Persicimonas caeni: one gene and its partner. The protein of the gene in region 1 binds, or shares a complex with, the protein of each later gene. Links are inferred from orthologs where the notes say so. Each region holds a gene or a part of one and is shown on either strand. Other genes may lie near its edges. The genes, in order: carA and carB.

The links.
Region 2: the proteins of carA (region 1) and carB are in contact, whole or in part, in a solved structure (PDB 1KEE), measured with the Escherichia coli proteins. The link is inferred for Persicimonas caeni from one-to-one orthologs.

The regions. Positions count from the first base shown.
Region 1 is NZ_CP041186.1:7,355,867-7,371,475, reverse strand. Bases 7,763-10,747 are described here. They hold carA (glutamine-hydrolyzing carbamoyl-phosphate synthase small subunit), read right to left. Parts: upstream 9,858-10,747; coding sequence 8,667-9,857; downstream 7,763-8,666. Other genes in these bases: FIV42_RS27350 (aspartate carbamoyltransferase catalytic subunit), read right to left, coding at 9,868-10,747; FIV42_RS27360 (AI-2E family transporter), read right to left, coding at 7,763-8,559. In the rest of the region: eno (phosphopyruvate hydratase), read right to left, coding at 1,209-2,525; FIV42_RS27380 (hypothetical protein), read right to left, coding at 2,677-3,279; FIV42_RS27375 (hypothetical protein), read right to left, coding at 3,312-4,625; FIV42_RS27370 (hypothetical protein), read right to left, coding at 4,709-5,371; FIV42_RS27365 (protein phosphatase 2C domain-containing protein), read right to left, coding at 5,397-6,881; more of FIV42_RS27360, read right to left, coding at 6,976-7,762; more of FIV42_RS27350, read right to left, coding at 10,748-10,803; lepB (signal peptidase I), read right to left, coding at 10,841-11,791; lepA (translation elongation factor 4), read right to left, coding at 11,802-13,619; FIV42_RS27335 (hypothetical protein), read left to right, coding at 14,068-14,673; FIV42_RS27330 (CPBP family intramembrane glutamic endopeptidase), read left to right, coding at 14,680-15,477; purF (amidophosphoribosyltransferase), read right to left, coding at 15,575-15,609. UniProt on the Escherichia coli protein: Small subunit of the glutamine-dependent carbamoyl phosphate synthetase (CPSase).
Region 2 is NZ_CP041186.1:7,848,323-7,864,724, forward strand. The notes cover bases 7,039-10,816. They hold carB (carbamoyl-phosphate synthase large subunit), read left to right. Parts: upstream 7,039-7,376; coding sequence 7,377-10,616; downstream 10,617-10,816. Other genes in these bases: FIV42_RS29205 (serine hydrolase domain-containing protein), read left to right, coding at 7,039-7,255; greA (transcription elongation factor GreA), read left to right, coding at 10,773-10,816. Also shown: NAD-dependent DNA ligase LigA, read left to right, coding at 1-746; FIV42_RS29195 (hybrid sensor histidine kinase/response regulator), read left to right, coding at 1,052-2,317; FIV42_RS29200 (serine/threonine-protein kinase), read right to left, coding at 2,343-5,930; more of FIV42_RS29205, read left to right, coding at 6,065-7,038; more of greA, read left to right, coding at 10,817-11,246; FIV42_RS29220 (hypothetical protein), read right to left, coding at 11,433-12,782; lon (endopeptidase La), read right to left, coding at 12,925-15,333; FIV42_RS29230 (hypothetical protein), read left to right, coding at 15,712-16,402. UniProt on the Escherichia coli protein: Large subunit of the glutamine-dependent carbamoyl phosphate synthetase (CPSase).

The DNA of each region.
Region 1 (15,609 bases):
ATGGTCACGCCCGTGCGCAGGTCCTTGACCTGCTTGTACGGGTGCAACACATAGGACCGGATCTGGCTGCCGAAGGCGACGTCCTTTTGCTCGGAGTGCTCGGCAGCGGCGCGCTCTTCGCGCTCACGCAGCTCTTTTTCATAGAGCTTGGCGCGCAGAATCTTCATGGCGGTGGCGCGGTTTTTGTGCTGCGAGCGCTCGTTCTGGCACTGAACGACGATGCCGGTCGGCTGGTGGGTGATACGCACCGCCGAATCGGTCCGGTTGACGTGCTGACCACCAGCGCCCGAGGCGCGGTAGGTGTCGATGCGAAGATCCGAGTCGTTGATCTCGATCTCGATGTCGTCGTCAATCTCCGGGGCGACCGATACCGCTGCGAAACTCGTGTGGCGGCGGCTGCTGCTATCGAACGGACTGATGCGCACCAGACGGTGGACGCCGGCCTCGGCCTTGAGCATCCCGTAGGCGTACTCGCCTTTGACCAGAATGTCGGCCCCTTTGATGCCGGCCTCTTCGCCGTCTTGTTTGTCGGTGATCTCGGCCTTCCAGCCCTTCTTCTCCATGTAGCGCAGGTACATGCGCAGAAGCATGTCCGCCCAGTCCTGGCTCTCGGTGCCGCCGGCGCCGGAGTTGATCGAGAAGATGGCGTTGTGGTCGTCGTGCTCTCCGCCGAGCATGCGGCGAGTCTCGAGCGACTCGACTTCCCGTTCGGTCTGCTGCAGCAGATTACGAGCCTCGGCGAGCGAATCCTCATCGCCGCCGACTTCCTCGGACAGCTCGATGAAGACACGCGCCTCCTCGACGTTGGTCTGCTGGGCGTCGAATTTTTCCAGAAGCCCTTCGATCTCGCCGCGTTCCTTCATCAACTCTTGAGCGCGGTCGGAGTCGTCCCAGAAGCTGGGGTCCTGGCTGATGGCGTCTAGCTCCTCGAGGCGTGCCTGCTTTTGAGGCAGGTCAAAGATACCTCCGGAGCTCGGTCAGACGCTCTTTGAGGTCGTCGATTTTCGAGCTCAGTTCGTTACTCATCTTGGGCTTTCTCGGGTGTTGGAATCCACTTGGCCGATTTACGGCTATAAACAATGCCGTGAACCACGCCGCTATTCCGGCGTCGGCAAGGTTTGGGTAGTAACGTGTGGGGGGGGGGGGTGTCAATCGGGGTGTGCGCATGGGCGAGCTGCCGAGGCGGCGCCTCGGCAGCTCGCAGGGCCTCAGCCTAGCCCACCAAATGCGTCGATGCCCGGGTAAATCGCCGAGTCGCCGAGTTCCTGCTCGATGCGCAGAAGCTCGTTGTACTTGGCGACGCGATCCGAGCGCGACAGGCTGCCCGTCTTGATCTGGCCGCTGCTCGTGGCCACTGCCAGGCTGGCGATGGTGGTGTCTTCGGTCTCACCGGAGCGGTGGCTGATCACCGAGGTGTACCCGGAGCGATGAGCCATCTCGATGGCGTCGAGGGTCTCGGTGATGGTGCCGATCTGATTGACCTTGATGAGGATCGAGTTTGCCACACCGCTCTCGATGCCTCGGCCGAGTCGTTCGGTGTTGGTCACGAAGAGGTCGTCACCGACGAGCTGAACGCGCTCGCCCAGCGCGTCGGTCAGCGCCGCCCAGCCGTCCCAGTCGTTCTCGTCGAGGCCGTCCTCGATGCTGATGATCGGGTACAGGTCGGACAGTTCGGCGTAGAAGCTCACGAGTTCTTCTGCTCCCAGCGAGCGCCCCTCACCTTCGAGCGTGTAGACGCCTTTGTCAGCGTCGTAGAACTCGCTGGCCGCACAATCGAGGGCGAGGCGGACCTGGTCGCCCGGGTTGTAGTTGGCCTTGTCGATCGCTTCCATGATCAGGTCGAGCGCCTCCTTGTTGCTGCCAAGGTTGGGCGCAAAGCCGCCCTCGTCGCCCACCGAGGTGCTGTAGCCGCGGCTCGACAACACCCGCTTGAGCGAGTGGAAGATCTCGGCCCCGCACTGCAGCGCCTCACTGAACGTCTCGGCGCCCACCGGCACGACCATGAACTCCTGAAGGTCGACGGTGTTGTCGGCGTGCGCGCCACCATTGACGATATTCATCATCGGCACGGGCAGCACCGTCGAGGTCAGCCCACCGATATATCGGTACAGCGGCATGCCCAGGTAGTTCGCCGCTGCGCGCGCCGTGGCCATACTCACCGCCAAGATCGCGTTGGCGCCCAGCTCACCTTTGTTGTCGGTGCCGTCGATCTCGCACATCAACATGTCAATGCCGGTCTGGTCGACGGCGTTGTACCCCTCGAGCTCCGGCAAGATTTTGTCGTGGACGTTGTCGACTGCGTTGCGCACGCCTTTTCCGCCGTAGCGGTCGCCGCCGTCTCGCAGCTCGACGGCCTCGTGCTCGCCGGTCGACGCGCCGCTGGGCACCGCTGCGCGCCCCATGGTGCCGTCTTCGAGATACACGTCGCACTCGACGGTCGGGTTTCCGCGACTGTCGAGGATCTCGCGTGCCACGATGTCTGCGATGAAACTGCCGCCGGTCTGCTCATCCATGTGATGGTGCATCTTCTCGTCCTTGTCTGGAAAGTTGTCGTCTTCGAGGTCGTCTTAAAAAGTTCTGAGTCGCGTGACATTGACACAACATTCGTGCGCGTTCGTCAACATCAAGGTGGAAGAAGGTTGAGGATGGAGGAAGACGGGTTAGGATAGGTAAGCCTTACTCTTCCTCCCCCGCTCTCTCCCCTTCCTCTCCCTTCACTTCCACCACCCAGAACGGGGAGTTGTAGAACCGGCTCGCCGGCGGGCGAGCGTAGACGCCGAGTTGGCTGGCGTCGGGATCGGAGACCACGGCCACCTGGTAAGGCACGTTGAAGAGGCTCAGGTGCGCTCTGGCGACCTCGGCGGACAACTTGCCGCCCGAGCCCCGCGCGCCGACAAAGACGCCCACGATATGGTCCTCAGGGGTTCGCTGCATGGACACCTCGTCGACGATATCGTCGAGTTCGGGCTTGAGCGAATTGTAGAGGGTGTCCAGCGTGGCGATGTGCTGGAAGCGAGAGAAGCCGGTCACCTCGAGGAAAGGGCCGACGTCGTCGACGGCGAACGCGCCGATAAGCACCGCGAAGGACGGCTCGTGGCGGTATGATGCGGCGAAGGCGAGCTCATCGAGGACGTCACGGTAGATGAAGAGACGCACCTCATTGCCCGTAAACTCGCCTATCGGTCGTGCCTCGAGGGAGGCCACGTCGGTGGGCGCGTCTCGAAAGATCGAACTCGCCAGCTTCTCGCCGGCGAGTCGCACGAGTTCATCGCGGTCCATAGATTTCTTGGAGTCGGTGGGCGCTCGTGTCGCTACGAGCGCGGGTGGATAGCTCGATAGGCCAAGGTGCTCGTCTGGTCGACCGGCGTGATCTCACCGCTCTTTACGTCGATATCCCAGGCCATGCAGTTGCCTTTGGATGCCCAATCGTCCGACTTCTCCTCGTCGCCGGCCTTCAGGCTGTGCTTGCACGCCCACTCTTCTTCAACGTGCCTGCGGTCGAACTTATCCTTCTTCTCGAGATTGTAAACGTAGAGGATGCGGTAGACGCTCTTGTCCTTTTTCTGGGGCATGAAACGGCAGTTGCCCTTGCTCTTGCAGACCTCGAATTCCTCGCGGGTCTTGGCCTGCGCGGTGAGCATCCACTCGAGCGACTCGATGAGGGCGTCATTCGACAGCACGTGCACCAGCGAGCGACAGCCCGGGTGGCGCGGCATCTTCTTGCAGGCGCCGTCGACAAAGCGCTTTTTCTTGCTGTCGAACTCTTGCGGCATGATGTCGACCGGATTCTTCTGATCGAACTCCTCGCCAGCGCGCATGATGTCAGCTGCCTGCAGGTTGATCGCTCGAAGCGCCTTGCGGTCGTAGTCGAACTTGAACTCGGCGTAGGTCGGCGAGCCCTCTTCGACCCACTGAAAATAGGCGTCGAACTTATTGCCGCGGTCGTGATCAATGGTCCAGCCCAAGATGGTGTCTTCATCGGAGCTTTCGGCGCGCTCCTTGAAGTAGAGCAACAAAGCGCCGCCCAAGTTCACCCCGGACTCGAAGCGGTGGTTGGTGATGGCGGCAACGACCTGTTGGGCCTTGTCGTAATAATCCGACTCCACACCCTTCTTGGGGGTTTGTGCGACCTTGGCGAGCACGTTTTTGGGGACGACCTTCTGCCCCTTCAAGTCGACAAGCCAAGCCGGTCCGATGCGGATATTGGCGTCTTCGAAGGCATAGCGCACCAAGTAGTATTGGGGGCCGTACTTCGTTTCACCCCACCAGGTCGCCTCCCAGCCACTGGGCTTGGCGCTGGTGATCTTGAGCTTCTCTTTGACGAACTTCGCATCATCCAGGATGTCGGCCACGGTCGTGGCCTCGGCGGCCTCTTCCTCGTCGCCTTCTTCCTCAGGCATCCCCTCCACCGTCTGGCGCTTGACCAATTTGATGGCCGCCTTTCGGTTGGCCTCGGAGGCCCACGGGTTCTCCTTTTCCTTTTCGTCGGTTTCTTTCTCGACGACCCGCTCGACCACCTGCGTACTCGCGTCGCGAGTCAGTTCATAGGTGATCAGTCCGCCGACCACTAAAATCAGGGCGAGAAGCACCCCGAGGGTAATTTGAAGGATTAATCTAGTGTCCATTCGCCCGTCTTGCGCTGAACTTAAAAAAGGAAGCCTTTCAGCGAATATAGCAGACCGGTAGCGTATTCGGCAACGACGACAACTTACTTGGCCAAGTCGTAGACTTTGACGTTGTCGAATTTGACGGGCGCCGACCAAATATTGAAGGCGAAGTGCCGATGGCCGTCACCTGTGAGCGCCTGTGGGTCCTCATAGGTCATGAAGTGTTTGCCGTTGACGAACCAGTGCAAGGTCGAATCGGTGCGCTCGATGGCCATGTTGTAGGTATGGCCAGGGACGACGCCATGGGTATTGCGTGCCTTGCGATCTTTGCCGTGCTCGTCGAGGCGAGCGATCACATCGAGCGTATTCTTCCAACCGCCAAAGATCAGAATGTAGCCCGACTCGTGCTTGACGCCGTCGCCGAAGACTTCGACTTTAATGTCGCCCACCGACGAGAGCGCGGTGACGTCGAATTCGATGCGGGCCTTATCGGGCAGCTCCTGTTTGAGCCAAAGCGGGTCATTTTTGATGTCGACCCCGATGACCGCACCGTCTTCGACACGCCACTTGCCGACGCCGTCTTCGCCCTGACCTCGCTCCCATTCGGGTCGAAACGTGCCGTCTTCGAAATCGTCGCTAAAGACGAGCTTGCCGTCGGTAGTCGGAGCAGGACCTGTCGAATTGTCGTTTGGCGTCGCTTTTCCGTTGCCGTCGCACGCAGCCAGCGTCGCCAGGCAGGTCCCCAATATAAGCCAAGATTTCATAGAGTTTGATTGCATGATGCTGCCTTTAGAGCTCCTCGATACTCTCGTCATCGAGGTCGAGCTTGATCGTGCTGCGCAGGTCTTCGAGATCGACCTCATCCATGTCGACGTCAGACAACTTGACGTGCACCTGAGTCTCGTCTTCTTCAGAGACGTGATCCTTCGACGCCGGGCTCGATGAACTGGCGTCGCCCTCCCCTTCGGCCGCCGCTTTGGAGCGGCGAGGCTTGACGACCAGAGAGCCGGGGGCCGGCGTCTCGTCTTCGCCCTGGATGCTCACCTCGTCCCAACGCCTCGGCTCGTTGCGCAAATCGGCCGGCACGCGACGCAATTGACGAGCAAAGGTGCTGGCCAGTCCATAGAGCACCTTCGAGGAGAGCTCGGGGCGCTCACGCAACAGCGCAAAGAGCGGCTGTCGGCGAAATACCAGCAGGTTGGTCGGCTCGAGAGCCTCGCAGGCTTCATCCGGCGGGGCCCCGCCGACGAGGCTCATCGCGCCGAAAAACGAGCCGGTCTCCAACACCGTCACGTTGGCCTCGGGTCCGAGCACGCCCACCGATCCTTTGACGATCAGACACAATGATTCGGCCGACATGCCCTTGTCGATGATGGTCGCCCCGGCCTCGAAGCCGTGGCGCTCGGCCACTTCTGCCAGTGAGGCCAACTCCGAGGGGGTGACGTGCTCGAAGATCGGGCTGGAGGCGATCATCTCGACCACGCGGCTGTCGAGACGCGTTTGCTTGGCCGCGCCGGTGCTCGAGGCGTCCACGAGGATGGCGGTGATATTGTCCTTTCCGCCGCTGTCGAGGGCATGGTCGATGCACGCCTCGGCGATCACCTCGAGGTCTTCACCGTCGAGCAGATCGAGGATTTGACCGTCACTTTCGAGATACCCGCTGAGACCATCGCTACACAGCAGGAATCGGTCGCCGTCGAGAATCTCAATCTCGTCGACGTCCACCTCCACCGAGTCGCGCACACCCACGGCACGAGTGACGGCGTTTTGATTGGGAATGGAGTCGCCGGCCTTGGCTCGGCCCTGGCGGATCATCTCGTTGAGCAACGAATGATCGTCGGTCAACTGCTCCACTCGGCCCGAGCGGACCCGGTAGATACGCGAATCGCCCACGTGTCCCACAAAGCCCCGCCCACCGCACACAATCAGCGCGCTGCAGGTCGTGCCCATGCCTTTTCGCGTCGAGTCGTGCTGCGCGGCGGCATAGACGCGGTTGGAGGCCTCGGTGATTGCACGCTCGAGCAGCCCCAACAACGTGTCTCGGTGCGAAGGATTGGAGGGTTCACGCTCCAGGTTCTCGATGACCTCACGCCTCGAACTGACCACTTCGTGGATCGTGCGTACGCTGATCGCGCTGGCGACTTCGCCACCGGCGTGACCACCCATGCCGTCGCAGACAACGAACAGATTGAGGTCACTATCGACGAGGAAATTGTCCTCGTTGTGATCCCGGACCCGACCCGTGTCTGTCGTCGCCCAGAACTGGACCTCCATGCTTACTCCTGCAAATCAACGACTCTTGTCGACATCTTGGGTATAATTGCTGCCTCTAACAATCGCACAGAGACGCTTGCTCTCCAAGCTTCGATCAGGGCGATGACGTCTCCGGAACAGCGTCCGCGCCGGGGGCGCCATCGTTGGTGCGAATCTTGTCGCGCACAAACTTGAACAACTCGAGAATGATCGAGGCCACCGGCACGGCCAACAGCGCCCCGACCAACCCGAAGGTGCTTTCCCCGGCCAACAGCGCGAAAATGACGATCACCGGGTGGATATGCGCGGACGTGCCGATAATCTGGGGGTTGAGGATATTGGCTTCGATGAAGTGAATGAGCAGGATCCACCCCAATGCCGCCAATCCGGTCAAAAATCCGTTCATCATCCCGATGAGCACGATCGGAATCGTCGAAATGATCGTGCCGAAGATCGGAATCAGCGAAAGCACTCCGGCGACCACCGCCAAGAGGAGGCTAAACTTGATATCGAGGATGACGAGCCCGACAAAGGTGAGAATCCCGTTCACCAAGCAGATCAGCAATTGGCCACGGATGACGCCGGAAAGTCCCCGGTCGACGCGGCTCAAGAGTTCGTCGTAGCCCTCTCGGTAGTCACGCGGCACCATGTCCCGGAAGAACCCGGTAAAGCTGGGCAAATCGATGGACATGAAGGCGGCGACCATAAAGGTCAGGATGATAGCCACGAGCGCCTGGATCACTCCCACCAAGAGCGCCTGCGCGTAGCTGATCACAGAGGCGATGCGGTCGTGAGAGGTGCTAATCGCGCCCTCAATCATCTCGTTGACCCGCGCCTCGAGATCGACGAGCGAGCCGACCTGCAAGGTTCTCTGGTCGGCGTTCTCAGCCACGGGGCGCCGCACCGTCCACACGTCGTCTTCGACGCGTGAAACCTCGACCTCCCCCTCGCTCAAGTAGATCTCGTAGCTGCCGTCGGAGCCCGGCACGAGGCGCACCACCGGTGAATCTGTGGCCCCCACGACGCCCCATTCGCCGTGCTCGACGCCCCAGTCGACCTCACGCGCGTCACGCGCTGAAGGGGTCACTTTGTAGGTGCGTTCGAGTTGGCCCTGCTCTCCGGACAACTCGACCTTGATTTCCATGTCGGCGGCCGCGCGACCACGCGCCTTGGCCACCGCGGTCGCGGCCGCTCGCCGCGAGGCGTCCTGCCACGCCTCATGAACGACGCGCTTGGCCGGCTCGTAATCGGGAGTTGGTGGCGTCACCGGCAGGTAATGCTCGAGGAACTTCTGCACGCGATCGTTGATCCCCGGCAGGTTCTCTTCGCGGAATTCGGCGACCGTCTCGGGTACGGTCTCTGCAAAACGTACGATCTCGCTGACAAAGCGAGGCACCACAAAAATCACCCCGCCGGTCACAATCCCGAAAAAGGCGAGATACACCAGAATGACCGCCGCCCAGCGAGGCATCTTCGGCGACAGCCTGCGCACCACCGGCTCCATCAGGTAGACCAGCGCGCAAGCAAAGACGAACGGCAGCAGAATGGAGTGAAACAGGGCCAGAATGACGACCAAGAAACCCAGCGTGATCAACGGCAACACCAGTTTGCGGCCGCGACCGATGCGCCGGTACCAAGGCGCACGTGAGTCGTCGCCCCCCGAGGGGCCGTGAGGCGTGGAGTTACTGCCGTTGCTCATGCTTGCGTTCTATCCGTCAGAAGAGTCTGGCCACCGCGCGGCCCCATCACGACCCGGCCCGGCAAAGCCGGACCAGTGTCGCTCACGTCGAAAGTGACGTTGTAGTATTAGGCCGAAGCCTCACGAACCATCTTCGCAAAGTCGTCGAAGAAGTCGACTGCGTCGTGCGGCCCCGGCCCAGCCTCGGGGTGATACTGGACCGACAGCACCGGCAAGCTCTTGTGCCGAAAGCCCTCGACGGTTTCGTCATTGAGGTTGATGTGGGTGACCTCGAGATCCGCCGGCAGCGTCTCCGAGCGTACTGCGTAGCCATGGTTCTGGCTGGTCATCGCAATCTTGCCGGTCGACATGTTCTTGACCGGCTGGTTCGGTCCGCGGTGGCCAAACGGCAGCTTGAAGGTCTCGGCGCCGAGCGCACGAGCCAGCAACTGATGACCCAGGCAAATGCCGAAGGTCGGGTAAGTTTCGACCACGCCTTTGACGGTGGCGAGGTAATCGTCGAGGCGCGCCGGGTCGCCCGGCCCGTTCGACAGCATGATGCCGTCAGGCTTCAGTTCGCGAATCTCGTCCATGCTCGTCGAGCCAGGCACCAGCGTCAGGCGCAGCCCCTGGGCGTCGAGATTGCGAAGAATACTGAACTTGACGCCGTAGTCGATGACGACCACGTGCGGACGCTCATCGCCGGCATCCGGGTCATGAGGCACCAGTTCGACGCGCGCCTCGCCAAGCTCCTCTTCGCCGCTCACCTCGGGGTGGACGACCACCGACAGCGGCTCGTTGTGAGCCACCTTGCCGACGAACTCGCCGGAGCCGTAATCAGGTTGGTCGGCGAGGTGTTTCTGCCAACGCTCGGCGTCTTCGGCGGTGGCCCCGTGGGCAATGACCGCCATCATGACGCCCTTGTCGCGCAGGTGACGTGTCAGCGCGCGGGTGTCGATCTCGGTGATGGCGACGATCTCGTTATCGGCGAGCCAGTCGGGAAGGCTCATCTCCGATCGGTAGTTGCTCGGCGTCTCCGAGATACTTCGCACGATCAAGCCGGCTGCCTGAATGGTGGCCGACTCCATGTCGGCAGTATTGACGCCGTAATTTCCGATATGCGGCATCGTCAGGGTGACGAGTTGGCCGGCATACGACGGATCGGTCAAGATCTCTTGATAACCCGACATGCTCGTGTTGAAGACGGCCTCACCGACGGCCACGCCGCTGGCTCCTGCGGCGACGCCCTCGAAACAAGTGCCATCCTCGAGCACCAGCAGAGCCGGTTCGCGATTCTCTTTGTTGTTTTGACTGCTCATGGTCCGTTCTTCAGCTGTTGATTTCTTGAAGACATTCGAGGAGCACGGCCTGGCGCACGGCAATGCCGTAGCCAACCTGCTCCAAAATGAGACTCTGTTCACTGTCGGCGACCGAGGCGGTCAATTCCATGCCGCGAATGACCGGCCCGGGGTGCAGAATAAAGGCGCCGGGCTTCATGCACTCGTCGACGACTTGAGCGTCGATGCCCCACTCACGCACATACAGGTTGGCATCGACCAACTCACCGTGGATGCGCTCCTGCTGGACGCGAAGCATGATGACCGCATCGGCGTCGGCAAGCGCCTCGTCGCGGCTGGTGGCCCGCTCGGCGTTCCACTTCTCGTCGCCGTCCTTCGGCACGAGCATCGACGGGCCGGCGAGCACGACCTCACAGCCCAGCTTGCGCAGCGCATAAACGTCGCTTCGCGCTACTCGGCTGTGGACGATATCGCCGATGATGGCCACCCGCTTCCCTTCGAGTGGCTCGCCGCGTCGGCGAAAAGCGCGCCGAAGGGTCAGCGCATCGATGAGCGCCTGAGTCGGGTGCTCTCCGCTTCCATTGCCGGCGTTGATAAGCGGGATGTCGACGCGATCTTTGACCGCGTAGGGCAGATGCCGCTCGTTGTGGCGTACGACGAGCGCATCGAGGCCCATCGCTTCGAGGTTGCGGCAGGTGTCGAGCACCGACTCGCCCTTCTGGATGCTGCTCTCTTCGCTGCCCACACGCACGGTGTGCGCGCCGAGTTGCTTGGCGGCGAGTTCGAAGCTGACGCGTGTTCGCGTGCTCGGCTCGAAGAAAAGGAGCGCGACGGACACGCCGTCGAGCTCCCTTCGGTACTTGGCGGGCGTTCTATGATTGCCATCGCCATCGAGCAACGCCTCGGCCCGATCGAGAAATTGGTTGATTTGCTGCGTCGAGAGGTCTTTCAGTCCAATTAAATCCATCGGGATCAGCCGTGTTACAGTTGTAGGTTTATCCGACTCAATGAATCACCTGCCCGAGCCGATCCCAGCGAATCGAGTCGGGCCCGAGCGATAACCAGATGATCATCGCCCGGCCTTTGATATTCTCGACAGGGACCTGCCCCCAGCAGCGACCGTCCGAGGAGTTGTCCCGGTTGTCGCCCATGACGAAGACGTGGTCCTTCTTGACCTTGATCGGCCCGAAATTCTCGTGTTTGCCCGAGTACTGGATGGTGTACTCGTGGCCGTTGAGCTCCTCGACTTCGGAGACTTGATGCGGGAAGAGGTAGTTGCCCGTCGACTCTTTGCTCACAAAGGTACGCTCGACCGGCTCACCGTTGATAATGAGCTGATTGTCACGCAGCTCGACGGTATCGCCTTCGATGCCCACGATGCGCTTGATGAAGTCTTTTTCCTCCACCAGGCTCGCCGTGTCGATGCACTCGCGCCTGGAGGCCGGCTGCTTGGCCAGATACTGCCTGGCCTCGGCGCCGGGGAATTTAAAAACGATGACTTCGCCGCGATCGGGCTGTTCGAAACGCGTCAGGTACGTCTCGGTGAACGGCACGCGAATGCCATAGATGAACTTGTTGACGAAGAGGTGGTCGCCGACCAACAGCGTCGGGATCATGCTGCCGGTGGGAATCTTGAACGCTTCGAGGACAAAGCCGCGCAGGATCAACGCGAACAGAATGGCCAGACCGATGCTCTCGGCATACTCGCGCAGCACCGTCTTTTCTTTGCCTTCGAGCTGCTTGTCGAGCCACGGAGACAGCTCGTCGATCTTGGCATGCGCAGCTTCGGCTTCGCCATCCTCGATGAGATGGCGCACCTCATTGAGGCGGTTTTGGAGCTGACGCTGTACGTCATCCGACAGCCCGTGGGCACGATCGAGACGCCCCTGAGCGTGGCGCACGAACTGGCGCGCCCCTTCCAGGTCTCTCGATTCGGTTGTGTTGGTGTTCGCCACGCTCGCCCCGTCAGTCTTCGTCAATACTCAGTACAGCAAGGAAGGCCTCCTGCGGGATTTCGACGGTCCCGACTTGCTTCATGCGCTTCTTGCCTTCCTTCTGGCGCTCGAGCAGCTTGCGCTTTCGGCTCACGTCGCCGCCATAACATTTGGCGGTGACGTTTTTGCGCAGCGCCCGGATGGTCTCTCGAGCCACCACCCTCGAGCCGATGGCTGCCTGGATGGGGATTTCGAAGAGCTGCTGGTGAATGACCTCTTTGAGCTTCTTTGCCAGCGCTCTGCCCCGATCATAGGCGAAGTCTCGGTGCACGATGATACTCAATGCATCGACGACTTCCTTGTTGACCAGGATATCGAGCTTGACCAGATCCCCCGGACGATAGCCAATCACATCATAATCTAAGCTCGCGTAGCCTCGCGAGCAGGATTTGAGGCGGTCGTAGAAGTCATACATCACCTCGTTCATCGGAATCTCGTAGGTGAGGATGACTCGGTTCGGCCCGGAATAGCGCAAGTCCTTCTGCTCGCCGCGTCGCTCTTCACACAACTTCAGGACGGGACCGACATGATCGGGCGGCACGTGAATCGTGGCGCGGACGTACGGCTCCTCGATCGTGTCGATATCCTGCACGTCGGGCAGCTCGCTCGGGTTTTCGACCTTGAGGACTTCGCCCTCTTTGGTGAAGACGTTGTAGACGACCGACGGTGCGGTCGTGATCAGGTCGAGGTCGTACTCACGCTCGAGGCGCTCCTGGATGATCTCCATGTGGAGCAGGCCGAGGAAGCCGCATCGAAACCCGAAGCCGAGCGCCTGGCTGGTCTCGGGCTCGAAACTGACGCTCGAATCGTTGAGCGACAACTTCTCGAGCGCATCCTTGAGCTCATCATAGTCGGAAGAGTCGACCGGGAAAAACCCGCAGAAGACCATCGGCTTGACGTCTTTGAAGCCGGGCAACGGCTCGTCGGCCGAGTTCTTGGCCGAGGTGACAGTGTCACCGACCTTGGCCAAGCCGACGTCTTTGATCATCGAGATGACGAACCCGACCTCGCCGGGGCCAAGTGAATCGACCGCAGTGGGTTTGGGGGTGTAGACGCCGAGTTCTTCGACGTCTCCTTTGGCCCCCGACGCCATCCACTTGATCTTCTCGCCCTTTTTGAGCGTGCCCTGAGTCACGCGGACCAGGTTGATCACGCCGCGGTACGGGTCGAACCAACTGTCGAAGACCAACGCCTTGAGCGGCGCGTTCGGATCACCTTCGGGCGGGGGAACCTGGTCGACGACCGCCTCGAGAATCTCGTGGATCCCGATGCCGTTCTTGGCGCTCGCCGGGATCGCATCGGTTGCATCGAGGCCGATTGTCTCCTCGATATCCTCTTTGACCCGGTCGACATCGGCAGCCGGAAGGTCGATCTTGTTGAGCACCGGAATGAGCTCGAGATCGGCGTCCAGCGCCAAGTAGACGTTGGCCACCGTCTGGGCTTCGACGCCCTGCGAGGCATCGACGACCAGCACAGCCCCCTCGCACGCCTGCAGGCTACGCGAGACTTCGTAGGTGAAGTCGACGTGACCCGGGGTGTCGATGAGGTTGAGCAAATACGTCTCGCCGTCGTCGGCCTCGTACTCCAAGCGCACCGACTGCGCCTTGATGGTGATCCCGCGCTCCCGCTCGAGATCCATCGAATCGAGGAACTGCTCTTTTTTGTCACGCGCTTCGATCGCGCGCGTTTCGTCCAAGATCCGGTCCGCCAACGTCGACTTTCCGTGGTCGATGTGGGCGATGATCGAAAAGTTGCGGATTTTATTCTGGTCGATTTTGCGTTTCGCCATACTAAGCGTTGTCCGTCAGAAGACCTTCTGGCGCCATCGAGCGCCTCGAGGGCGAACGTTCTCGCGAGAGATGTTATCTGTCCCGGGTCCACAACCAATGGGCATTTGCGTTTATGCCGAATCGATGCCGGACCTTTGGTCGCGCCTTCATAACTCACTGCGCGAGCACAGGTCAAACTGCTCGGCACTTTGCTGACTTGGAATTCGCAATTGCCAGCCTCGAGATCGAGACAAGCCAGGCAAGTGCCACCGTCACCACGGTTCCGGCAACAAAACCCTGCTTGATGCAAAGCTCGACCGAGGGTTACAAACGTGGAACCACGTCAGCCAGCGCTGCACCGCACGTGAAGTCTGGTGCACCACAAAAGTTCGCACCGGCTGGGTATCTGTGCTAATTTGCCCACATCTGAACGTCGGATGAGCTTGCGAATCACCTTGGAGTAGCATCATGAAACGTCTTTTCGCATTCGTCGGCCTCGTGGCCGTTGTGGCAGCCAGCGCTGCCGGCTGCAGCAGCGACGAAGCCGCAAAGAAGGGCCGCGACGACGGCCTGCAGAACCTGGGCCCGAGCCTGACGACCTCCAAGGAGGACGGGCTCATCGTCGAGCGGTACACCCTCGACGAGGACGACAAGCCCGACGTGGTCAAGTATTTCGAGGAGTACCCCGACCCCGATGACAAGTCGATCACCAAGCGCCGACTTCGCAAAAAAGAAGTCGACGTCAACTCCGACGGCAAGATCGACATTGTGCGCCTGTACAACAAGAACGGAACCCCGCTCAAAGAGCGCCTCGATGTCGATCTCGATGGCAAGGCCGACACGGTGAGCTACTTTGGCAATGGCGAACTGGTCAAAAAAGAGGTGCTCTCCGAGGATGCGTCCGAAGTCGTCGAGACGCGCTACTACGCCGATGGCAAGATCATTCGCGTCGAGAAAGACCTCAACCAAGACTCGAAGGTTGACTACTGGGAGTTCTATGAAGAGGGCTCTCTCGACCGTATCGGCCGTGACATCGATGCCGACGGCCGCGCCGACTCCTGGACCCGCCGCTAGTCTTTGATGAAAAACCCGCTGTTTACTTCCCTTCGTAACTTTCTGGCTGAAGCCCGCGCTGAACTCAGAGCCAACGGAGGTGCGCCCGTCTCTCTCGACGGGCGCACCGTGGGTGTGCTCGTGCTCACATGCGTGCTGTTGACCGTGTTTTTCTACTACGGTCGCCCCGGATTTTTCCGCAGCCACACCGTCGAGATGGCCATCGCCGGCGCCCTCGACCTCGACACGAGTGTCTACCGCGGGCTGATCCCCTACTGGGGTTGGGCCCTGGCGAGCATCCTTCTGCGTATTGTCATCCCCCTGGCTTGCATCGTGTGGTGGTTTCGTGAATCGCCGCGCGACTATGGCTTTCGCATGTGGAAGAAGGGCCACGGCAAGATCTACGCCCTCCTCTACCTGGTGATGCTGCCCGTTCTGGTGGCGATGAGCTTCACGGAGAGCTTCCAGCACAAGTACCCGTTCTACGACAACGCGACCGACTCGGTGGCACATTTCGTGCTCTACGAGGTGGCCTACGGAGTGCAATTCTTCTCGCTGGAGGCGTTCTTCCGAGGGTTTCTGATCTTCGCGCTCTTCAAGAAGTTCGGCTACTACGCCGTCGTGATCATGACCGTGCCCTACTGCATGATTCACTTCTCGAAGCCGGTGCCCGAGACTTTGGGCGCCATCATCGCCGGCCTGGCGCTCGGGTATCTGGCGATCCAGAGCAAGTCGTGGATCCCCGGGGCACTGCTGCACTGGGGCGTGGGCGTGACGATGGACCTGTTGGTCGTGGGCCAGAAGCTCTCTTCGGGACTATTTTAGGATACAAGAAACAATTTGAGGGTCGTGTTAGCAACCACTCTCGCTAACACGACCCTCAAATTGTTTCTTGTCCGCCCAATTAGCCGCTAGATAGTCCTCACTCCGCTGGCGGCGCGCCGACCATCTCGCCGG
Region 2 (16,402 bases), 490 kb from region 1 along the record:
GGCTTCGTCAGCTCGAGCACTTCGCGAGCGCCATGGAGATCAAAGGCATCGGCCCGAAGCTGCTCGAGCAGCTCCACGACGCCGAGCTCGTCACCGACCCGTCCGACTTCTTTACGTTGTCGCTCGAGGAGCTCACGTCGCTCGAGCGTGTGGGCGAGAAGCTGGCGCGAAAGCTGCTCGATCGCATCAAGGAGCGGCGCACGGTGCGTGTCGACGTCTTTTTGCGCGCGCTGGGCATCGACGAGCTCGGCCGTCACGTCGCCGAATTGCTCGCCGAAGAATTCGGCAGCTTGGACGAGATTTTGAATGTCGACGCCGAGGCGCTCGTCGAGATCCCGACGATTGGCGAGATCATCGCCGAGAAGGTGACCGAGGGCTTCGAGAAGCACGCTGCGGTGATCGCCTCGCTGCGCGACCACCTCGACATCGTCTTTCCCGAGCCGGCGCCCGACCCGGCCGAGATTGACTCGCCGGTCGCCGGCAAGTCGTTTTTGTTCACCGGCGCGCTCGAGTCGATGTCGCGCAAAGACGCCCAGGGGCGTGTGCGCGAACTCGGCGGCGACACGCCCTCCTCGGTGACCAAGACGCTCGACTTTTTGGTGATGGGAGACGCCGATATCGAGCGCTTCGAAGGGGGCTGGAGGAGCAGCAAGCTCAAGAAAGCCGAGAAGTACAACAACGACGGTTCGTCGATTGCCATCATCGGCGAGTCTGCGTTCCTGGAGTTGCTCGACTCAGATGAGTGAGCCGAGTGGAGAGTTAGATGAACCGTCGCGCTGGAATTCGCGGCTACAGCGCGACGTTATCCCATCGGTCCGACAAAGCGGTGACGAAGACATTCCCCAGATGCTGTTCTCTTTGCTGCAATAGCGGGCTGGCCGCCCAGATCGGGCTTGCGAAGCAAGACCCGTTTGATACGCTGCCTCTAGTTCATTGTATAGGCTCAGACGTCGTAGCTTAGCAGCGCTGCGAATCGCGCATGCCCGGTCGAATCCGCCGGGTCAATGCGAAGTGCGAGTCGAGAAGTGACTGCCCTTTAAACCGGCGAATTATGGCCACCAGCCGACAAGAACGCACCTTTTTGGTCGTCGACGACGAGCCCGATATCCTGGACGCCATCCAGCGTCTTTTCCGCAAGGATTATCGCGTTTTAACCGCCCGGACTGCCGCCGAAGCGCTCGAACTCGTCGAAGACGAGGACGTCCAAGTGGTGATGAGCGACCAGCGTATGCCGCGCATGTCGGGCATCGAGTTTCTCGCCCAGTTGCGTGAGACGCACCCCGAGATTGTGCGGGTGCTTTTCACCGGCTACAGCAACATCGACCACGTCATCGACGCCATCAACGAGGGGCACGTCTACCGCTATATCAGCAAGCCGTGGAAGCCCTCCGAGCTCAAGCTCTTTGTGGCGCAAGCTTTCGAGCATTACGAGAGCCGACGCGAGCGCAATCAACTCCTCGAGCAATTGACCGAGGCCAACGAGCAGCTCGAGCAGCAAAATGCGATGCTCAGCTCGGCCAACGAGGAGCTCAAGATCCTCGACCGCATGAAGAATGTTTTCATGGAGGTCGTCAGCCACGAGCTCAACACGCCGATTGCGATCATCCTGGGCTACGTGTTTTTGCTGCGCAAAGAGCTCGACGGCAAGTACGGCAACGTCACTGACAAAGCCTTGGGAGGCATCGACTCGAGTGCGATTCGATTGAAGAATATCTCGAACCGCATCTTCAAGATGCTCTCGGAGGAGGGACCGGCGTCGACGCTCAACCTCGAAAAGATGCGAGTCGCCGACTTTATCGCCGAGGTGAACGACCACGTCTCGCCGTTCTTGCAGAAGCGTGAGCAACGCCTCGAGGTGCAAATCGCCTCGGAGGTCGACGCCATCGAGGCGGACCGAGAGAAGCTCACCGACGTGTTCTTGAACTTGATCATGAACGCTATCAAGTTCTCGCACGACGGACAGACCATCCAATTGTCCATCGAGCAGTCCAGCCGCGACGAGGACCTGGTCGCCTTTTGTGTCGAAGATGAAGGTATCGGAATCTCGGAGGAGGATCTGGCCCAAATCTTCAATGCCTTCTTCAGCACCTTCGAGTCCCGTCATCACTCGTCGGGAGACTTCGAGTTCTGCAAGCGCGGCATCGGGCTGGGCTTGTCGGTCGCCAAACGCTTCACCGAGATGCACGGTGGCTGCATCGAGGTCGACAGCGTCGAGGGCAAGGGCTCACGCTTCACGGTGCTCCTGCCGCGCGAGCCCGGCGCGGTCGAAGGGCTGCAGCAGCACGTTGCTTTCCGCGAAAAGAGCGCTGCATCCTAAGCTCCCCCACCCAGTAACCTGTTAGCTATCCGGCGAAGAGTTCTGCGAGCGAGCGCGCCTGTCGAGCGCGTTCGCCTTCGCCCTGCTCTGTGGCAACTTCTGCCGCGATGGTGGCGGCGCGCGAGATGCGCGGGGCGCGAAGTCCGGTCTGTTCGTGGAGGCGCTCGGCCTCCCCAAAGAGTTCATCCCAAACAAACCAATCGCCCTCTGCTGCAGCACAGGCGAGGAGCAAGACGTCGGCGTGCGCCAACTCGGCGAGCTGGTCTTCGTGCTCGAAATGCTCGCGCGCGCTCGCCAGCACCGATCGCGCCTCGTCGAACTCACCGCGGTGGAGCAGGATAAACGCCAGGTTCAGGCGCACGCGCATGCTCTGCTGTGAACCGGCCGATTCGTACAGGTGAAGCGCACGCGCGCAAAGGTCTTCGGCCAGGTCGACTTCGCCCAACAGGTGGTTGAGCTCCGAGAGGTCGTTGAGGCAATCGGCCACACCGACCTGATTCCCTCCGGCGTCGAAGAGTTCGCGCGCGCTCTCGGCGTACCGGCGAGCGTCGGCGATGCGGCGTGTCTGACGGGCGATGTCGCCCAACGCGTTATAGCACTTGGCCAGGCCCTGCTCGTCGTCGGTCTGGTCGAGCAGCGTGACTGCTCGCTCGAGGAACTCGTTGGCGTTTTCGAAGTTGCCGCGGCCCTGCTCGACTCGCCCGAGGCCGAGGAGGCTGAGCCCCAACTCCTGAGTGTCATCGTGGTCGTCGGCGAGCTGGTGTGCTTCGGCGAAGCACTCGCGGGCGCGGTCGAAGTTCGCCAGATGGAGGTGTGCGCCGCCGGCGGCGCGGAGCGACGCAGGCAAGAGCCCTTGCCACTGGTGGCCGCGAGCGTGCTTGACGGCCATCTTCGCCCACGTCAGCGCTTGGCTGTAGTTGCCCTCGAGCTCGTAGATCTCCGAGCGGAGCACCCAGCCCTCACCCCAGGCGCCGGCGGCGTCCGGCGTGTCGAGCTTGCTCAAGATGTCTCCACGCCGGTCGAGCAATTCGTGGGCGCGGCCAAAATCGCTGCGTTCGGCGCGAAAGCGCGCCGCTTCGAGCAGCGGAGAGACGGCCTCGTCGAGGCGGTCGGCCTCGAGCAGGTAATGAGCGCGCCGCTCCTGCTTGGCGCGGTTGTCGGTGTAGAGGTTCTCGAGGACGTCGGCGCAGATCGAGTTGAGCCACTCCCAGCGGTTGGCCTCGCGCGACAGGCGCTCGAGGCTCTCGCGCAGCATGCCGTGGACGAAACGCCAGCCGCCGTCGATGGGCCGGGCGAGTCCGCGGGCGTACAGTTGATCCTCCAGGTCCTCGTCGACCTCCATGTCGAGAAGCTCGCCCCCTTTCTTCCACTCGTGGCTCTCGACTTCCTGGCCGAGCGCCGAGGCGAGTTCCAACGCCACACGCGCATACTCGCTGCGGTTGGCCACGAGTTGGTCGATGCGCGAGCGCCACAGAAGGTGAATGTCGTCGGGGATGGACGCCTCTTCGCCTTCGCTGAGTCGAAAGCCGTCTTTACCCACGCTCAGCTTGCCTGACGAGACCCAGTCATCGACGAGTTGGACGGCGAAGAGAGGGTTGCCGTCGGAGCGCTCCTCGACCTGAGCGGCGAGGTCGCCCTCGAGCATGAGCAGCCTTCGGACTAGCTCGGAGGTGTCTTTGGGAGCGAGCGGGTCGATGGGCAAGAGCGCCGAGTTTTCGACGCGCAACATCCGCTTGATCAACGAACGCTCCAGGGGGCGCGAATTGAGCGCCTCCTCGCGTGCGGTCAGCACCATGAAGATGGGTGCAGGCGTGGTGCGGTGGATGTCGAGCAGGTGCTCGGCGAAGCCAAGCGTGTCGGCGCCCCATTGGACGTCATCGAGCCACAGCAGCACGGGGCGGCGGCGAGCGATTCGCTCGACCATGCGGCGCAGTAGCGCATAGCGCTGTCGGTTGCTGGTGAAGCGAACCATGCTGTCGCCGGCGCTGTCGGCGTGCGCCGCCGGGTTGATGAGTTCGGTCAGCGCGTTCCACTCGTATGGTTCGGTGACGCCTCGAGCGCCGAGAAGCTTCTCGAGGCGGCGTCGAACATCGTCGCGCTCGAGGCCGACGCAGCCAAAAAAGCGCGCGGCCATGCCGGAGAGGCCGTCGGCCGGCCCGCTGATCGGGCTGTGCACGGCCGAGAGCACCGTGACCGCGCCGACCTCGGCCGCCCGCTCGGTCAGCCAGCGCGCCAGGCGCGACTTACCGGTGCCCGCCCGGCCCTTCAGGAGCACAGCGTGGGTCTCGTGGTGGCGGTGCACCTGGCCGAGCTTGTCCCACAACCAGTCGCGCTCGTCCTCGCGGTCGACCAGGCGAACTGTGCGCAGCCCGAAGAGGCCGAGGCCCGCCCCCAGGAGTTGGGGCGAAGGTTCTCCCATCTCGGGCTGGCGCCAGTCGTCGGGAAGCGGCGGGAGCTTCATGTCGGCGAGAGGCGCGGCCCCGCGCTTCTTGTTCCTTCTGCGGAGCGCATCGAACGGGTCGTCCATCCATTGGGCGACGTCGATGGTGAGCGTGCGCGTGCGAAGCTTGGAGAGTTGCTCGGCGTCGGGGAGCAAGTGGGTCGTCGCGCCGATTTCGTGGATGGTGTCAGCGTCTGGGCTGCTCTCGCGCTGGGTAAAGGGGCTCGTCTCGCCGCTTCCGGCGTGAATTGGCACCGTCTGGGCGTGATCGCCCACGAGCATGCGGCCGTCTCGGTCGTCTTCGTCGCTGCCGAGGGTGCGCGCGAGCGCGAAGGCTGCATCGGCGGCCGTCTGGAAGCGATCGTGAAAGTCCTTCTGGAGCAGTCGGCGCACCCATCCCAAGAAACCATCGGGAACCGCGAAGCGCGGCTCGTAGTCCGGCAGGTCGCCGTGCAGATGCTTGCCGCTGATCTCGATGACGTTGCCGCCATCAAAGGGGAGTTCGCCGGTGGTCAGTTCCCAGACGACGATGCCCAGGGCGTACAGGTCGGTCCACGGGCCGTAGTCGCGGAACATGCCGCGGAATTGCTCCGGCGCCATATAGTGAGGCGTGCCCCAGCCCTCCTCGTATTTTCCGGTGCGTCCGGTCAGATCGAGGGGATGAGCCAGGCCAAAATCAGCGAGCTTGAGGCCGAGGCCGTCCTGCCGGGCGCACCCGACGAGGATATTCTGCGGCTTGAGGTCGCGGTGCACCACGCCCCGAGCATGAGCATGAGCGAGCGCGTCGAGCACGCTGAAGATGATGTGGCGAGCGATCGGCCAGTTCATGCCCGACACATAGCGGTCGAGCGCGCCATGCTTGGCGTACTCCATGACCAGATAGGGGCTGCCGGCGGTCAGGTTCTCGCCCGAGGCGTGTGCGGCATCCCGAGAAATCTCGCCGTGGTCGAACACGATGATGACGCCGGGGTGGTCGAGGCCGGCGACGGCTCGAATTTCGTTGCGGAACTGGCGAAGGTAATCGTCGCGTCGAGCCCCCTGCTCCGTGACGACCTTGACGGCGACCGGCACGCGCTGGGTTAGGTGGACGCCCTTCCAGATTTCGCCCATGCCCCCACGGCCGATGACCTTGTCGAGCACGAAGGGGCCAAGTTGGATGCGGGATTCTGTCATCAGTACGACTCGGAATTGCGGCTCATTCGAGGAGAGCCTACCGCCTAAGGTGAGTCGTGTCGACTCGTCTGCGAAGCGCGATTGTGCTAAGTAAGTAGACACTAACTGGAGCGACGAGAATAGTGAGGTACGTCGTGGAACAAGCGCGTGAAGTGACTCCCCTGGAAGTAGGCATGGATCCGGTGCGCCTCGAGGAGGCGAGCCGGATCATTGATGAACTGCATGCCACGGGGAAATACCCGGCCCTGCAGGTGTGCATCCGCCGCCGTGGGCAGATCGTCTTGCATAAAGCGGTGGGTGAGTATCGGCCGCAGGCGGACCAAGGGGGTGAGTGGAAGCCGACTACCCTCGACACTCGCTTCTTGATCTTTTCGATCAGCAAGTCGGTCACGGCCACGGCGTTGCACGTTTTGTTCGACCGCGACCAGCTTCACGTCGACGATCCCGTTCATTGGTATATCCCGGAGTTCGGGCAAGAGGGGAAGCGCCACATTACGGTGCGGCACGTGCTGACGCACACCGCCGGCATCCCGATGATCTTCTGGCACCTCTCCGATGCGCGCATTTGCGATTGGGACGGCATCATTCGCCAGATTTGCGAGCAGTCGCCCCACCACTTTCCGGGCCGGCGCACCAGCTATCATATCCTGAGCGGCGGCTATATCTTGGCCGAGCTCATCCGGCGCGTGGACGGCCGCGACGTCCGTACGTTTCTGCGCGAAGAGATTCTCGAGCCGCTCGGCTTCGAGACGTTCAATTACGGCGCTCCGCCGAATGAGCGTCATCGGGTCGCCTGCGTGGAGCGGGTCGACGAGATGCCGCCGCAATTTCTGACCGACATGATCAGCCGCGCCATCGACGTCGACGTGGTCGAGGCCCTCGGCGTGATCAACCGCGACAGCGTCTTCGACTCGGTCATCCCCGCCGGGAACGTGGTGGGCACGGCCGAAGAGTGCTCGCGCTTTTTCCAGATGCTGCTCAACCGGGGGCAATTCGAGGAGACGCGTGTGCTCAGCGAAGAGCAGGTCATCCGGGCCACCGGCGAACAGGTGATGGCGCGACTCGATTGGACGCTGTTCTTGACGCCACAGCGCTACAGCCTGGGGTTCATGCTCGGCCGAAAGCACACGCCGTTGAATATCTTCGGCAAGAATACCGAGCGCACCTTCGGTCATATCGGCTTCTCGCGTCAGTTTGGCTGGGCGGACCCCGATTGCGAGATCGCCGGTGGATTCTTGACCAGCGGGGTGCCGGTCAGGCCGGGCCGCGAAGTTCTGCTGGTGCGGGAGTTTCAGAATAAACTGCGACAGGCGTGCGTTGGCTGACCGGCGCGCGGAACCGATTGGGTGTGTGACCCTTGCGAAGATGAACTTTTTTCACTAGTCCTCCTCGCGATTTGCGCGCCGCGCGATACCACCTGCTACTCTTCTGCATGAGGTCGTATCCATGCCCCGCCGGGACGATATTAAGACGATTTGCATTCTGGGTTCGGGTCCGATCGTGATCGGGCAGGCCTGTGAGTTTGACTATTCAGGAACACAAGCCATCCGGGCGCTCAAGCAAGAAGGCTACCGGATTGTGTTGGTCAACTCCAACCCTGCCACCATCATGACGGATCCGGAGCTGGCCGACGCCACCTACATCGAGCCGCTGACGCCGGACTTCGTGGCCCAGGTGCTCGAAAAAGAGCGCCCCGACGCACTGCTTCCGACCATGGGAGGGCAGACCGCGCTGAACTTGGCCATCGCGCTCAACGAGCAAGGCGTGCTCGACGAGCTCGGGGTCGAGCTTATCGGTGCGACGCCCGAAGTCATCGAGCGCGCCGAGAACCGCGAGCAGTTCCAAGCTCTGATGAATGAAATCGGCGTCGAGCAGCCCGCCGCCGGCGTGGCACGCTCGATGGACGAAGCGTGGGAGATTCAAAAGAACGTCGGCTTCCCGGCGATCCTGCGCCCCAGCTACACCATGGGTGGTGCGGGCGGCAATATCGCCTACAACCGCGACGAGTTCGAGCGCTACGTCAAGTGGTCGCTGTCGCAGAGCCCGACCAACGAGGTGCTCATCGACGAGAGCCTGCTCGGCTGGAAAGAGTTCGAGCTCGAGTTGATGCGCGACCGCAACGACAACGTCATGATCATCTGCGGGATCGAGAACCTCGACCCGCTGGGCATCCACACCGGCGACTCGGTGACCGTGGCGCCCATCCAGACGTTGACCGACCGCGAGTACCAGGCGATGCGCGACGAGGCCATGGCCATCATTCGCGCGGTGGGCGTGGAAACCGGAGGCTGCAACATTCAGTTTGCCGTCGACCCGCAGACCGGCCGGCGCGTGGTCATCGAGATGAACCCGCGCGTAAGCCGATCGTCGGCGCTGGCCAGTAAGGCGACCGGTTATCCCATCGCCAAGATCGCCGCGCTCGTGGCCGTGGGCTACACCCTCGACGAGATCACCAACGACATCACGGGGACGACCTCGGCGGCCTTCGAGCCGGTGCTCGACTACACCGTGGTCAAGATGCCGCGCTTTGCCTTCGAGAAGTTCCCGACGGCGGATTCGCGTCTGACGACCCAGATGAAGGCGGTCGGCGAGATCATGTCTATCGCGCGCACCTTCCCCGAGGCGATGCTCAAAGGCGTTCGCAGCCTGGAGACGCGCGAAGACAGCTTCCGCCCGCGGATGACCCCGCCGGACGGAACCGAAGGCGAGGCGCTGGTCGATTTCTACCGCCCTGCCCTGATGAACCCGTCGCCCGAGCGCCTCTGGTACGTCTTCGACGCGCTGCGCGCCGGTCTGGGCGTCGAGAGGGTTTGCGAGATCACGAGCATGGACCCCTGGTTCATCGACCAGCTGCAGATGGTGGTCGACTGTGAGGCGGCGATCGCTGAGCACGATGCGGCCAGTTTGCCCCGCGAGTTGCTCGTCGAGGCCAAGCGCCTCGGGTTTGGCGACTCCGACATCGCGTTCTTCGTGGGCGCCACCGAAGAAGAGGTTCGCGCCCGCCGCGCCGAGCTGGACATCCGTCCGGTCTTCAAACAGGTCGACACGTGTGCGGCCGAGTTCGAGGCGGTGACGTCCTACTTCTACTCGACCTACGAGAAAGGTGAGAACGAGGCGACGGCCTCGGAGCGTGACAGCGTCATGATTCTGGGCGGCGGTCCCAACCGCATCGGCCAGGGCATCGAGTTCGACTACTGCGCGGTTCACGCGGCGCTGTCGCTGCGCGAGGCGGGCTATCGGACCATCATGGTCAACTGTAACCCGGAGACGGTCAGCACCGACTATGACGTCTCCGACCGGCTCTACTTCGAGCCGCTGACCTTCGAGACGGTCATGGCGATCGTCGAGAACGAGAATCCAGTCGGCGTCATCTTGCAATTCGGTGGTCAGACGCCGCTCAAGCTCGCCACCAAACTGGCGGAGGCGGGAGTGACAATCTTGGGCACGGCCCACGACGCCATTCACCGCACCGAGGACCGCGAAGAGTTCAACAAGATCGTCGAGAAGCTCGAGCTCAAGCAGCCCGAGGCGGGCACCGTGCGCACGCTCGAGGAGGCGAAAGAGATCGCCGCCGAGCTCGGCTTTCCGCTGCTCGTTCGACCGAGCTACGTGCTCGGCGGCCTGGGCATGCGCATCGTCTACGACGAGGCCGAGCTCGAAGAGGTCTTCGACCGCGCACAGGCCGAAAGCCCCGACAACCCGGTGCTCATCGACCGTTTCCTCGACCAGGCTGTCGAGGTCGACGTCGACTGCATCTCGGACGGCGAGACCGCCGTGGTCGGCGGCATCATGGAGCATATCGAGGAGGCGGGAGTTCACTCCGGTGACTCGGCGTTTGTCACCCCGCCCTACCATCTGCCCGAGTCTGTGCTGCGCGTGATTCGTGAGCAGACCCTCAGTCTTGCCAAAGAGCTCGACATCGTCGGGCTGATGAACGTCCAGTTCGCCATCCAAGACCAAAAGGAAGTCTATATCCTCGAGGTCAACCCGCGCGCCAGCCGCACCATCCCGTTTATCGCCAAGGCGATTGGGGTGCCGCTGGCCGGTTACGCAGCGCGCTGCATGCTCGGCGAGACGCTCGGCGACCTGGGCTACACCCAGGAGGTCATCCCCAAGGCGTTTGCCGCCAAGGAGAGTGTCTTCCCGTTCAGCAAATTCGCCGAGGTCGACACGATTCTGGGACCGGAGATGCGCTCGACCGGCGAGGTCATGGGTATCGACCCCGATTTCAACCTGGCGTACCTGAAGGCCGAGATTGCCGCGTCGAACGCGCCGCCCTCCTCCGGGCAAGTCTTCGTGAGCGTCAAAGATGCCGACAAGTGGGGTTTGGTGCCGGTGGCCAAGAAGCTGGCTGAGCTCGGCTTCGACCTGGTCGCCACTCGCGGCACGGCCGAGTATCTGGCTCAAAACGGCCTAGAGGTGCGCAAGATTAACAAGGTCAAAGAGGGCCAGCCGCATATCGTCGACGCGGTCATCAACGGCGAGATTGCCATGATGATCAACACGACCATCGGCGCCCAGGCGATCAAAGACAGCCGGTCGATCCGACGCGCAGCAGTTAACGAAGGCGTCCCCTACTATACACAACTATCGGCCGCTCGTGCCGCTGTGGACGCGATGGCGGAGGTCACGCGCAAGCAACCTTCGGTCAAGTCCTTGCAAGACTACCATAGCGAATTAGGTTAAGGTGCGGACTAATTAGCGTGCTTTGACAAATCGACACATCCGCGTGTTATGGTGCGCGGCATCCAAATTTGAACATCGGTGCCCGATCCCAGGTTTTGGATCGGGCACGTTCGTCTTGCTCATCTGAGATAGCAGCAAACACATTACGAGGCAGAAATGAACAAGATTCCGATGACCAAGCATGGCCATCAGCAGCTCAAGGACGAACTCGACCGGCTCAAGAAGGTCGAGCGACACAAAGTCATCGACGAGATCGAGACTGCGCGAGCACACGGTGACCTGAGTGAGAACGCCGAGTACCACGCCGCCAAGGAGCGCCAGGGGTTCATCGAGGGCCGCATTCAGGAGCTGCAGGGCAAAATCTCGAACGCCGAGGTCATCGACCCGACGTCGATGTCGGGAGACCGCGTCGTCTTCGGCGCGACCGTGACCATCTACGATTTCGGTAGTGACGAGGAAAACACTTACCAGATCGTCGGTGACGACGAGGCCGACATCAAGGAGAACAAAATCTCATTCTCCAGCCCCATCGCTCGCTCCATCATTGGCAAGCGCGTCGGCGAAGAGGTCCAGCTCAAGACGCCGGGCGGCCAAAAAGAGATCGAGATCGTCGACGTCGAGTTCAAGTGAGCTCGGGTGAAAGAGTAAACGAGTGAAAGAGTAAACGAGTAAAAGAGTAAAAGAGTAAAAGAGTAAAAGAGTAAAAGAGTAAAAGAGTAAAAGAGTAAAAGAGTAAAAGAGTAAAAGAGTAAGCCCCTCGCGCCTGGCGGTGCGAGGGGCTTTCTTTTTTTTTTCGGCCGGGGTCATCCCAGTCGACTACTGCTCGGCGGTGGTCTCGAGGCCTTCGAGTCCGCCAAAGGCGGTCAGCGTGTCGGCGTCGAGTTGGATGAGTCGTGTGCCCACGGTGATGCTCGTCCCGGGCACCTTGATTTGGGGCATCGTGGTCGTCGTATCGAGGAGCGACAGTGCCTCGGCCACGAACGCGGCGCTCTTGAAGCCTTCAGTATCGAGGCCGGTTCGGGGTGCGTCATCGCCTTCGAACTCGACGCTCTCGACGGTCGCCTTATCGCCCGCCATCGAAATGCGAGCAGTGCCTTTGGCTTTGTAGTCCTTGCCCTTCGCTCCGAAATGAAAGACGTCGAAGTCGAGCGCGACCGCGTCGGCGGCGGCGTCGCCGTCAGCCTCGAGACGACGCAGTCCTTTGACGATGACGCGTGAAGAGCCTTCCTCGTTGGCCTGGCCGTTGGCGTCATATCGCCGCGCGACGGCTCCCTGCTGCATCTTGACGGCGAGCACGCCTGTAAGCAGTTGGAGGTGGTACCGAACGGCCATGGCGTCGTTTTGACCGAGGCGCTCGACGCTTCCAATCCCTCCGTCGATGCCTTCGAGGTTCGTGGCCACGCCGGCGAAGATGGTCTTCGACTTGGTGTCGTAGCTCAACGCCGCCGGGAGAAGCTTCATCCCTTCGACGCCGAAGTCGACGCCACCGAAGCTCACCAGCTCGATCGGCTCGAACTTGGCCAGCAGTTTGTCTGAGAGCAGTTTCTCGAGGCCCTTTTGGGCGATTGGCTGGATTTTGGAGGGGAGCCCCTCGATTTTCGTCTCGGCGAACATGCCGCCCAGGGTGGCGACCTGCGAGGTGTCGAGCAGCAGTGTGACGCCGCCGTTGTCTGCTGCGGCGAATCGCAGAGGCGCGACGACCGAGAATTTTCCCTCGTAGGCCTCATCTCCATCTTCTTTGACGAGCGGCACGTCGACATCGAAGCGTCCCAGAACTTTCCCCGTCACGCGCACACACGTCGCGCAGGAATCATCGGCCTCGAGTTGCACGTCGGCCAGGTTCGTGTCGAGCCGGAGTGGAATCTCCTGTCCGGCGATGGAGATACTGCCCGGCGTCTCGCCCAATGCCCGCGCAAACTCGGCCTTCAGTCCGCGCTTGACGAGCTTGCTCGATGCACCGCGTTGGATGGCCAGCCCGAAGTGAACGGGCAAGTCTCGGTAGGTTTTGTCGCTCGAAGCCTCTTCTTCCTCGTCGACAGCGGCGAGTCGTGCCTTTTCGGAGGCAATCGCCGACTCGTAGTCTTCCTTTACACCGGCCGACTTTTCGGCGCTGCAAGCTGTAGCGGCCAGCGCCAAGGCGAGGCAAAACATCTGGAGACGTTTCATAAGCAATGCACACAAACAATAGAGTTTTTACGAGTGTTTGGGAGGCAAACTAGGGGTTTGCGGCCTGTCACACAAGACGCAAAAAAGCCCCCGCGAATTCAATCCGCGGGGGCTTTGGTCGAGGCCGTAAGTAAGCTCGACGTTATTCGGCGACCTCTTCCTTGCTCACGTTGCCCGGAAGCTCGTCTTCGAAGACGAGGTCGGCAAGCTCGCTGACGTGCTCGGCGAAGTGGATATCCAAGTCCTTCTGGATGTCCTCCGAGACGTCGACGAGATCCTTTTCGTTGCGCTTGGGAAGCACGACGCGTTTGATCTCGGAGCGGTGAGCGGCGAGCACCTTCTCTTTGATGCCGCCAACCGGGAGCACGTTGCCGCGAAGGGTAATCTCACCGGTCATGGCGACGTCGCTGCGGACACGCACGCCGGTGAGCAGGCTGAGCAGCGAGACATACATCGTGATACCTGCCGAGGGGCCGTCCTTGGGGATGGCGCCGGCGGGCACGTGGATGTGAATGTCGTTACCCTTCATGAAGTTCTTGTCGATGGCGAAATCTTCGGCGCGCGAGCGGATATAGCTCAACGCGGCGCGTACCGACTCTTTCATGACATCGCCGAGCTGGCCGGTCAGGACCAACTCGCCCTTGCCGGGCATGCGCGTCGACTCGATGAAGAGGATGTCACCGCCGGCGGGAGTCCAGGCCAGGCCGGTGGCTACGCCGGGCTGAGAGGTGCGCTGGGCGACCTCGTGCTGGTACTTCTCCGGGCCGAGGTAGTCGTGCAGGTTGTCGAGGGAGATCTCGACGTGCACTTCGTCACGCTTGTCCTCTTCCTTTTCGGCGACCTGGACTGCCACGCCACGACAGACGTCGGCGACGCGACGCTCGAGGTTACGCACGCCCGCTTCGCGAGTGTAGTTGCGAATGATCTTGTCGAGCGCATCGTCGTCGATCTCGAGGTAGCCGTCATCGAGGCCGTGCTGCTCGAGCTGGCGCGGGATGAGGTACTGACGCGAGATGTGCTGCTTATCGTACGCCGTGTAGCCGGGAATCTCGATGACGTCCATCCTGTCGCGCAGCGGCGGAGAGATGGGGTCGAGCATGTTGGCCGTGGCGATGAACAAGACGTTCGACAGGTCGATGGGGATCTCGACGTAGTGATCGCTGAACGTGTCGTTCTGCTGGGGGTCGAGAACCTCGAGCAGCGCTGCCGAGGGGTCGCCGCGGAAGTCGCGGCCGACTTTGTCGATCTCGTCGAGCATGAACACCGGGTTGTTGGTGCCCGCCTTGCGCAGGCCCTGGACGATGCGGCCCGGAAGCGCGCCGACGTAGGTGCGACGGTGTCCGCGAATCTCGGACTCGTCGTGGATACCACCGAGGCTGATGCGCACGAACTCACGGCCCAATGCACGGGCGACCGACCGACCCAAGCTCGTCTTACCGACGCCGGGAGGGCCCACCAAGCACAGGATGGGGCCTTTCATGTCCTGCTTGAGCTGGCGAACCGCCAGGTACTCGACGATACGCTTTTTGACCTTGTCGAGGTCGTAGTGATCCTCGTCGAGGATCTCGCGCGCGTTCTTGATGTTGAGCTTGTCCTGGGTCTGGTCCATCCAAGGGATGTCCAGCAGGGTCTCGACGTAGGTGCGCGTGACGCCGTACTCGCTCGAAGCCGGCTGCATCATGCGCAGGCGGTTGAGCTGCTTTCGGGCCTTTTCCTCGACCTCTTCGGGGAGCTTTTTCTGGTCGATCTTCGAGGCAAGTTCCTCGAGGTCGCCGCCCTCGCCGTCGAGTTCGCCCAGCTGCTCTTTGATCGCCTTGAGCTGCTGGCGCAGGTAGTACTCGCGCTGGTTCTTGTCGATCTCTTCTTTGATCTGGCTCTGGATCTTGTCGCTGACGCGCAGGACCTCCAGTTGGCGAGCCAGGAGGGTGACCACGGTCTGCAGGCGGTCCTTGAGACCGATGGTCTCGAGGATTTCCTGCTTTTCCTCGGTCTCGATGTCCATGTTGGCGGCCACGAAATCGCACAGCTGGCCGGGGTCATCGACCCCATCGACCATCTGGCTGGCCTCTTTGGGCATCTCGGGGATGAACTTGACGACCTGCTTGGCCGTCGACTTCAAATTGCGGAACAGCGCCTGGATCTCGACCTGCTCTTCGGCCGACGGCTCCGGGGTATCTTGAATTTCGAAGCGCCCCTTGAAGTAGGGTTCCTCTTGGAGCATCTCCTCGAGGTCAATGCGCTGCTGTCCCTGAATGATTACACTGTAATTGTCCGACGCGATCTTGACGACCTTGAGGACACGAGCCACCGTGCCGACTTTGTAGAGGTCGTCCGTGGTCGGATCATCAACTTCCGGATCTTTTTGGGTCAGGATGGCGATCGGAGTGTCGTTCTCCGTCGCTTCCTCGATCAGCTTGACGCTTTTGGGGCGTCCGACCGCAAGTGGTACAACCACCTGCGGGAAGAGCACCGTATTGCGCAGCGGGAGGACTGGTAGCTCCTGAATCCCCTCCAACAGTTGATCCTCGGAGACTCCTTGCATTTCCGACATATCGTTATTCCTTGTCAGATGCGGTGGTTTGACCCGGAGCCGTCAACGCGACGGATCCGGTGCATCGAAGCGGACGATGTCATTTGGCCGACTGCCCGCGTATTAGTAAAAACACATCAATTGCGAGTCATTATTCAATCAGTTTCAAACGATTCGCGATGCGCTGGCCGTAGAATGAGGCGTCACACAACGAAACCCCACGTATCTTGTGGCGGGTGATAGCATAGACACCATTTGGGCGTTGTCATGTCGCCGGGGCGGGCGTGTTGTAGCCCATGACAATCGATCAGTGCAAATATGGTTACAAAACTCGCAGAAGCAACCCTTCTTTTTGAGCGCGCGTGCCCAGCATTCGTGCAGGTGCGCTAGGTGAAGCTTATGAGCGACGACTCCAAAGACAACGGCTTTTTGATTCGGGTCCAACAGGCAGTGCGCTCGGGCCAGCAGCGAGTCGGCGATGCCCGCAGTGGACTGGTCGAGCGGGTCAAAGAGACCCTCGGCCAGCGGGTCGCCCCCGCCGTGGAAGCGGGGGCGCGCAAGGCGCTTTTGAAGCTCGCCGAGCCGGAGAACGCCCAAAAACTCCAGGAGACCCTGGCGACATTTGCCGGCTTCGCCATGCGCTCGGGCTTCGAATCGGACCCCAAGGCGCGTCTGCTGTTCGACTTCGTCGACGGTCTCGAGCAGGATCATTCCCGGGAGGCGGTCATGAAGATCGTGGTCGAACATGCCGTGGTCTACGAGCAAGACCTTCTGACTACACTGCTCGCCACCGTCCAGAGCGGCGAGTCCGCTGCTGGGCGCGTCGATCCTCTGGGCCAGTTCCGCGAACGCGCAAGCTCCAAACTCCTCGCCCTGCTCTGCGCCCTCGCCTCCCTCGAGGGCGACGAACCGCCGCCCCAGGGACAAGATGCGCAGGTCGCCTACTTTGAAAGTGCGCCGATCGACGAGCGCTACAAGCCTCTGGCGCGCATGGCCATCGGCGACGAGCAAGCGCTGGCAGAGGCCGCGGACTCGAAGGAGGATGCGGCGGCAAAACGACCCCGTGCCAACAGCAAAGGGGTCGTGAAGC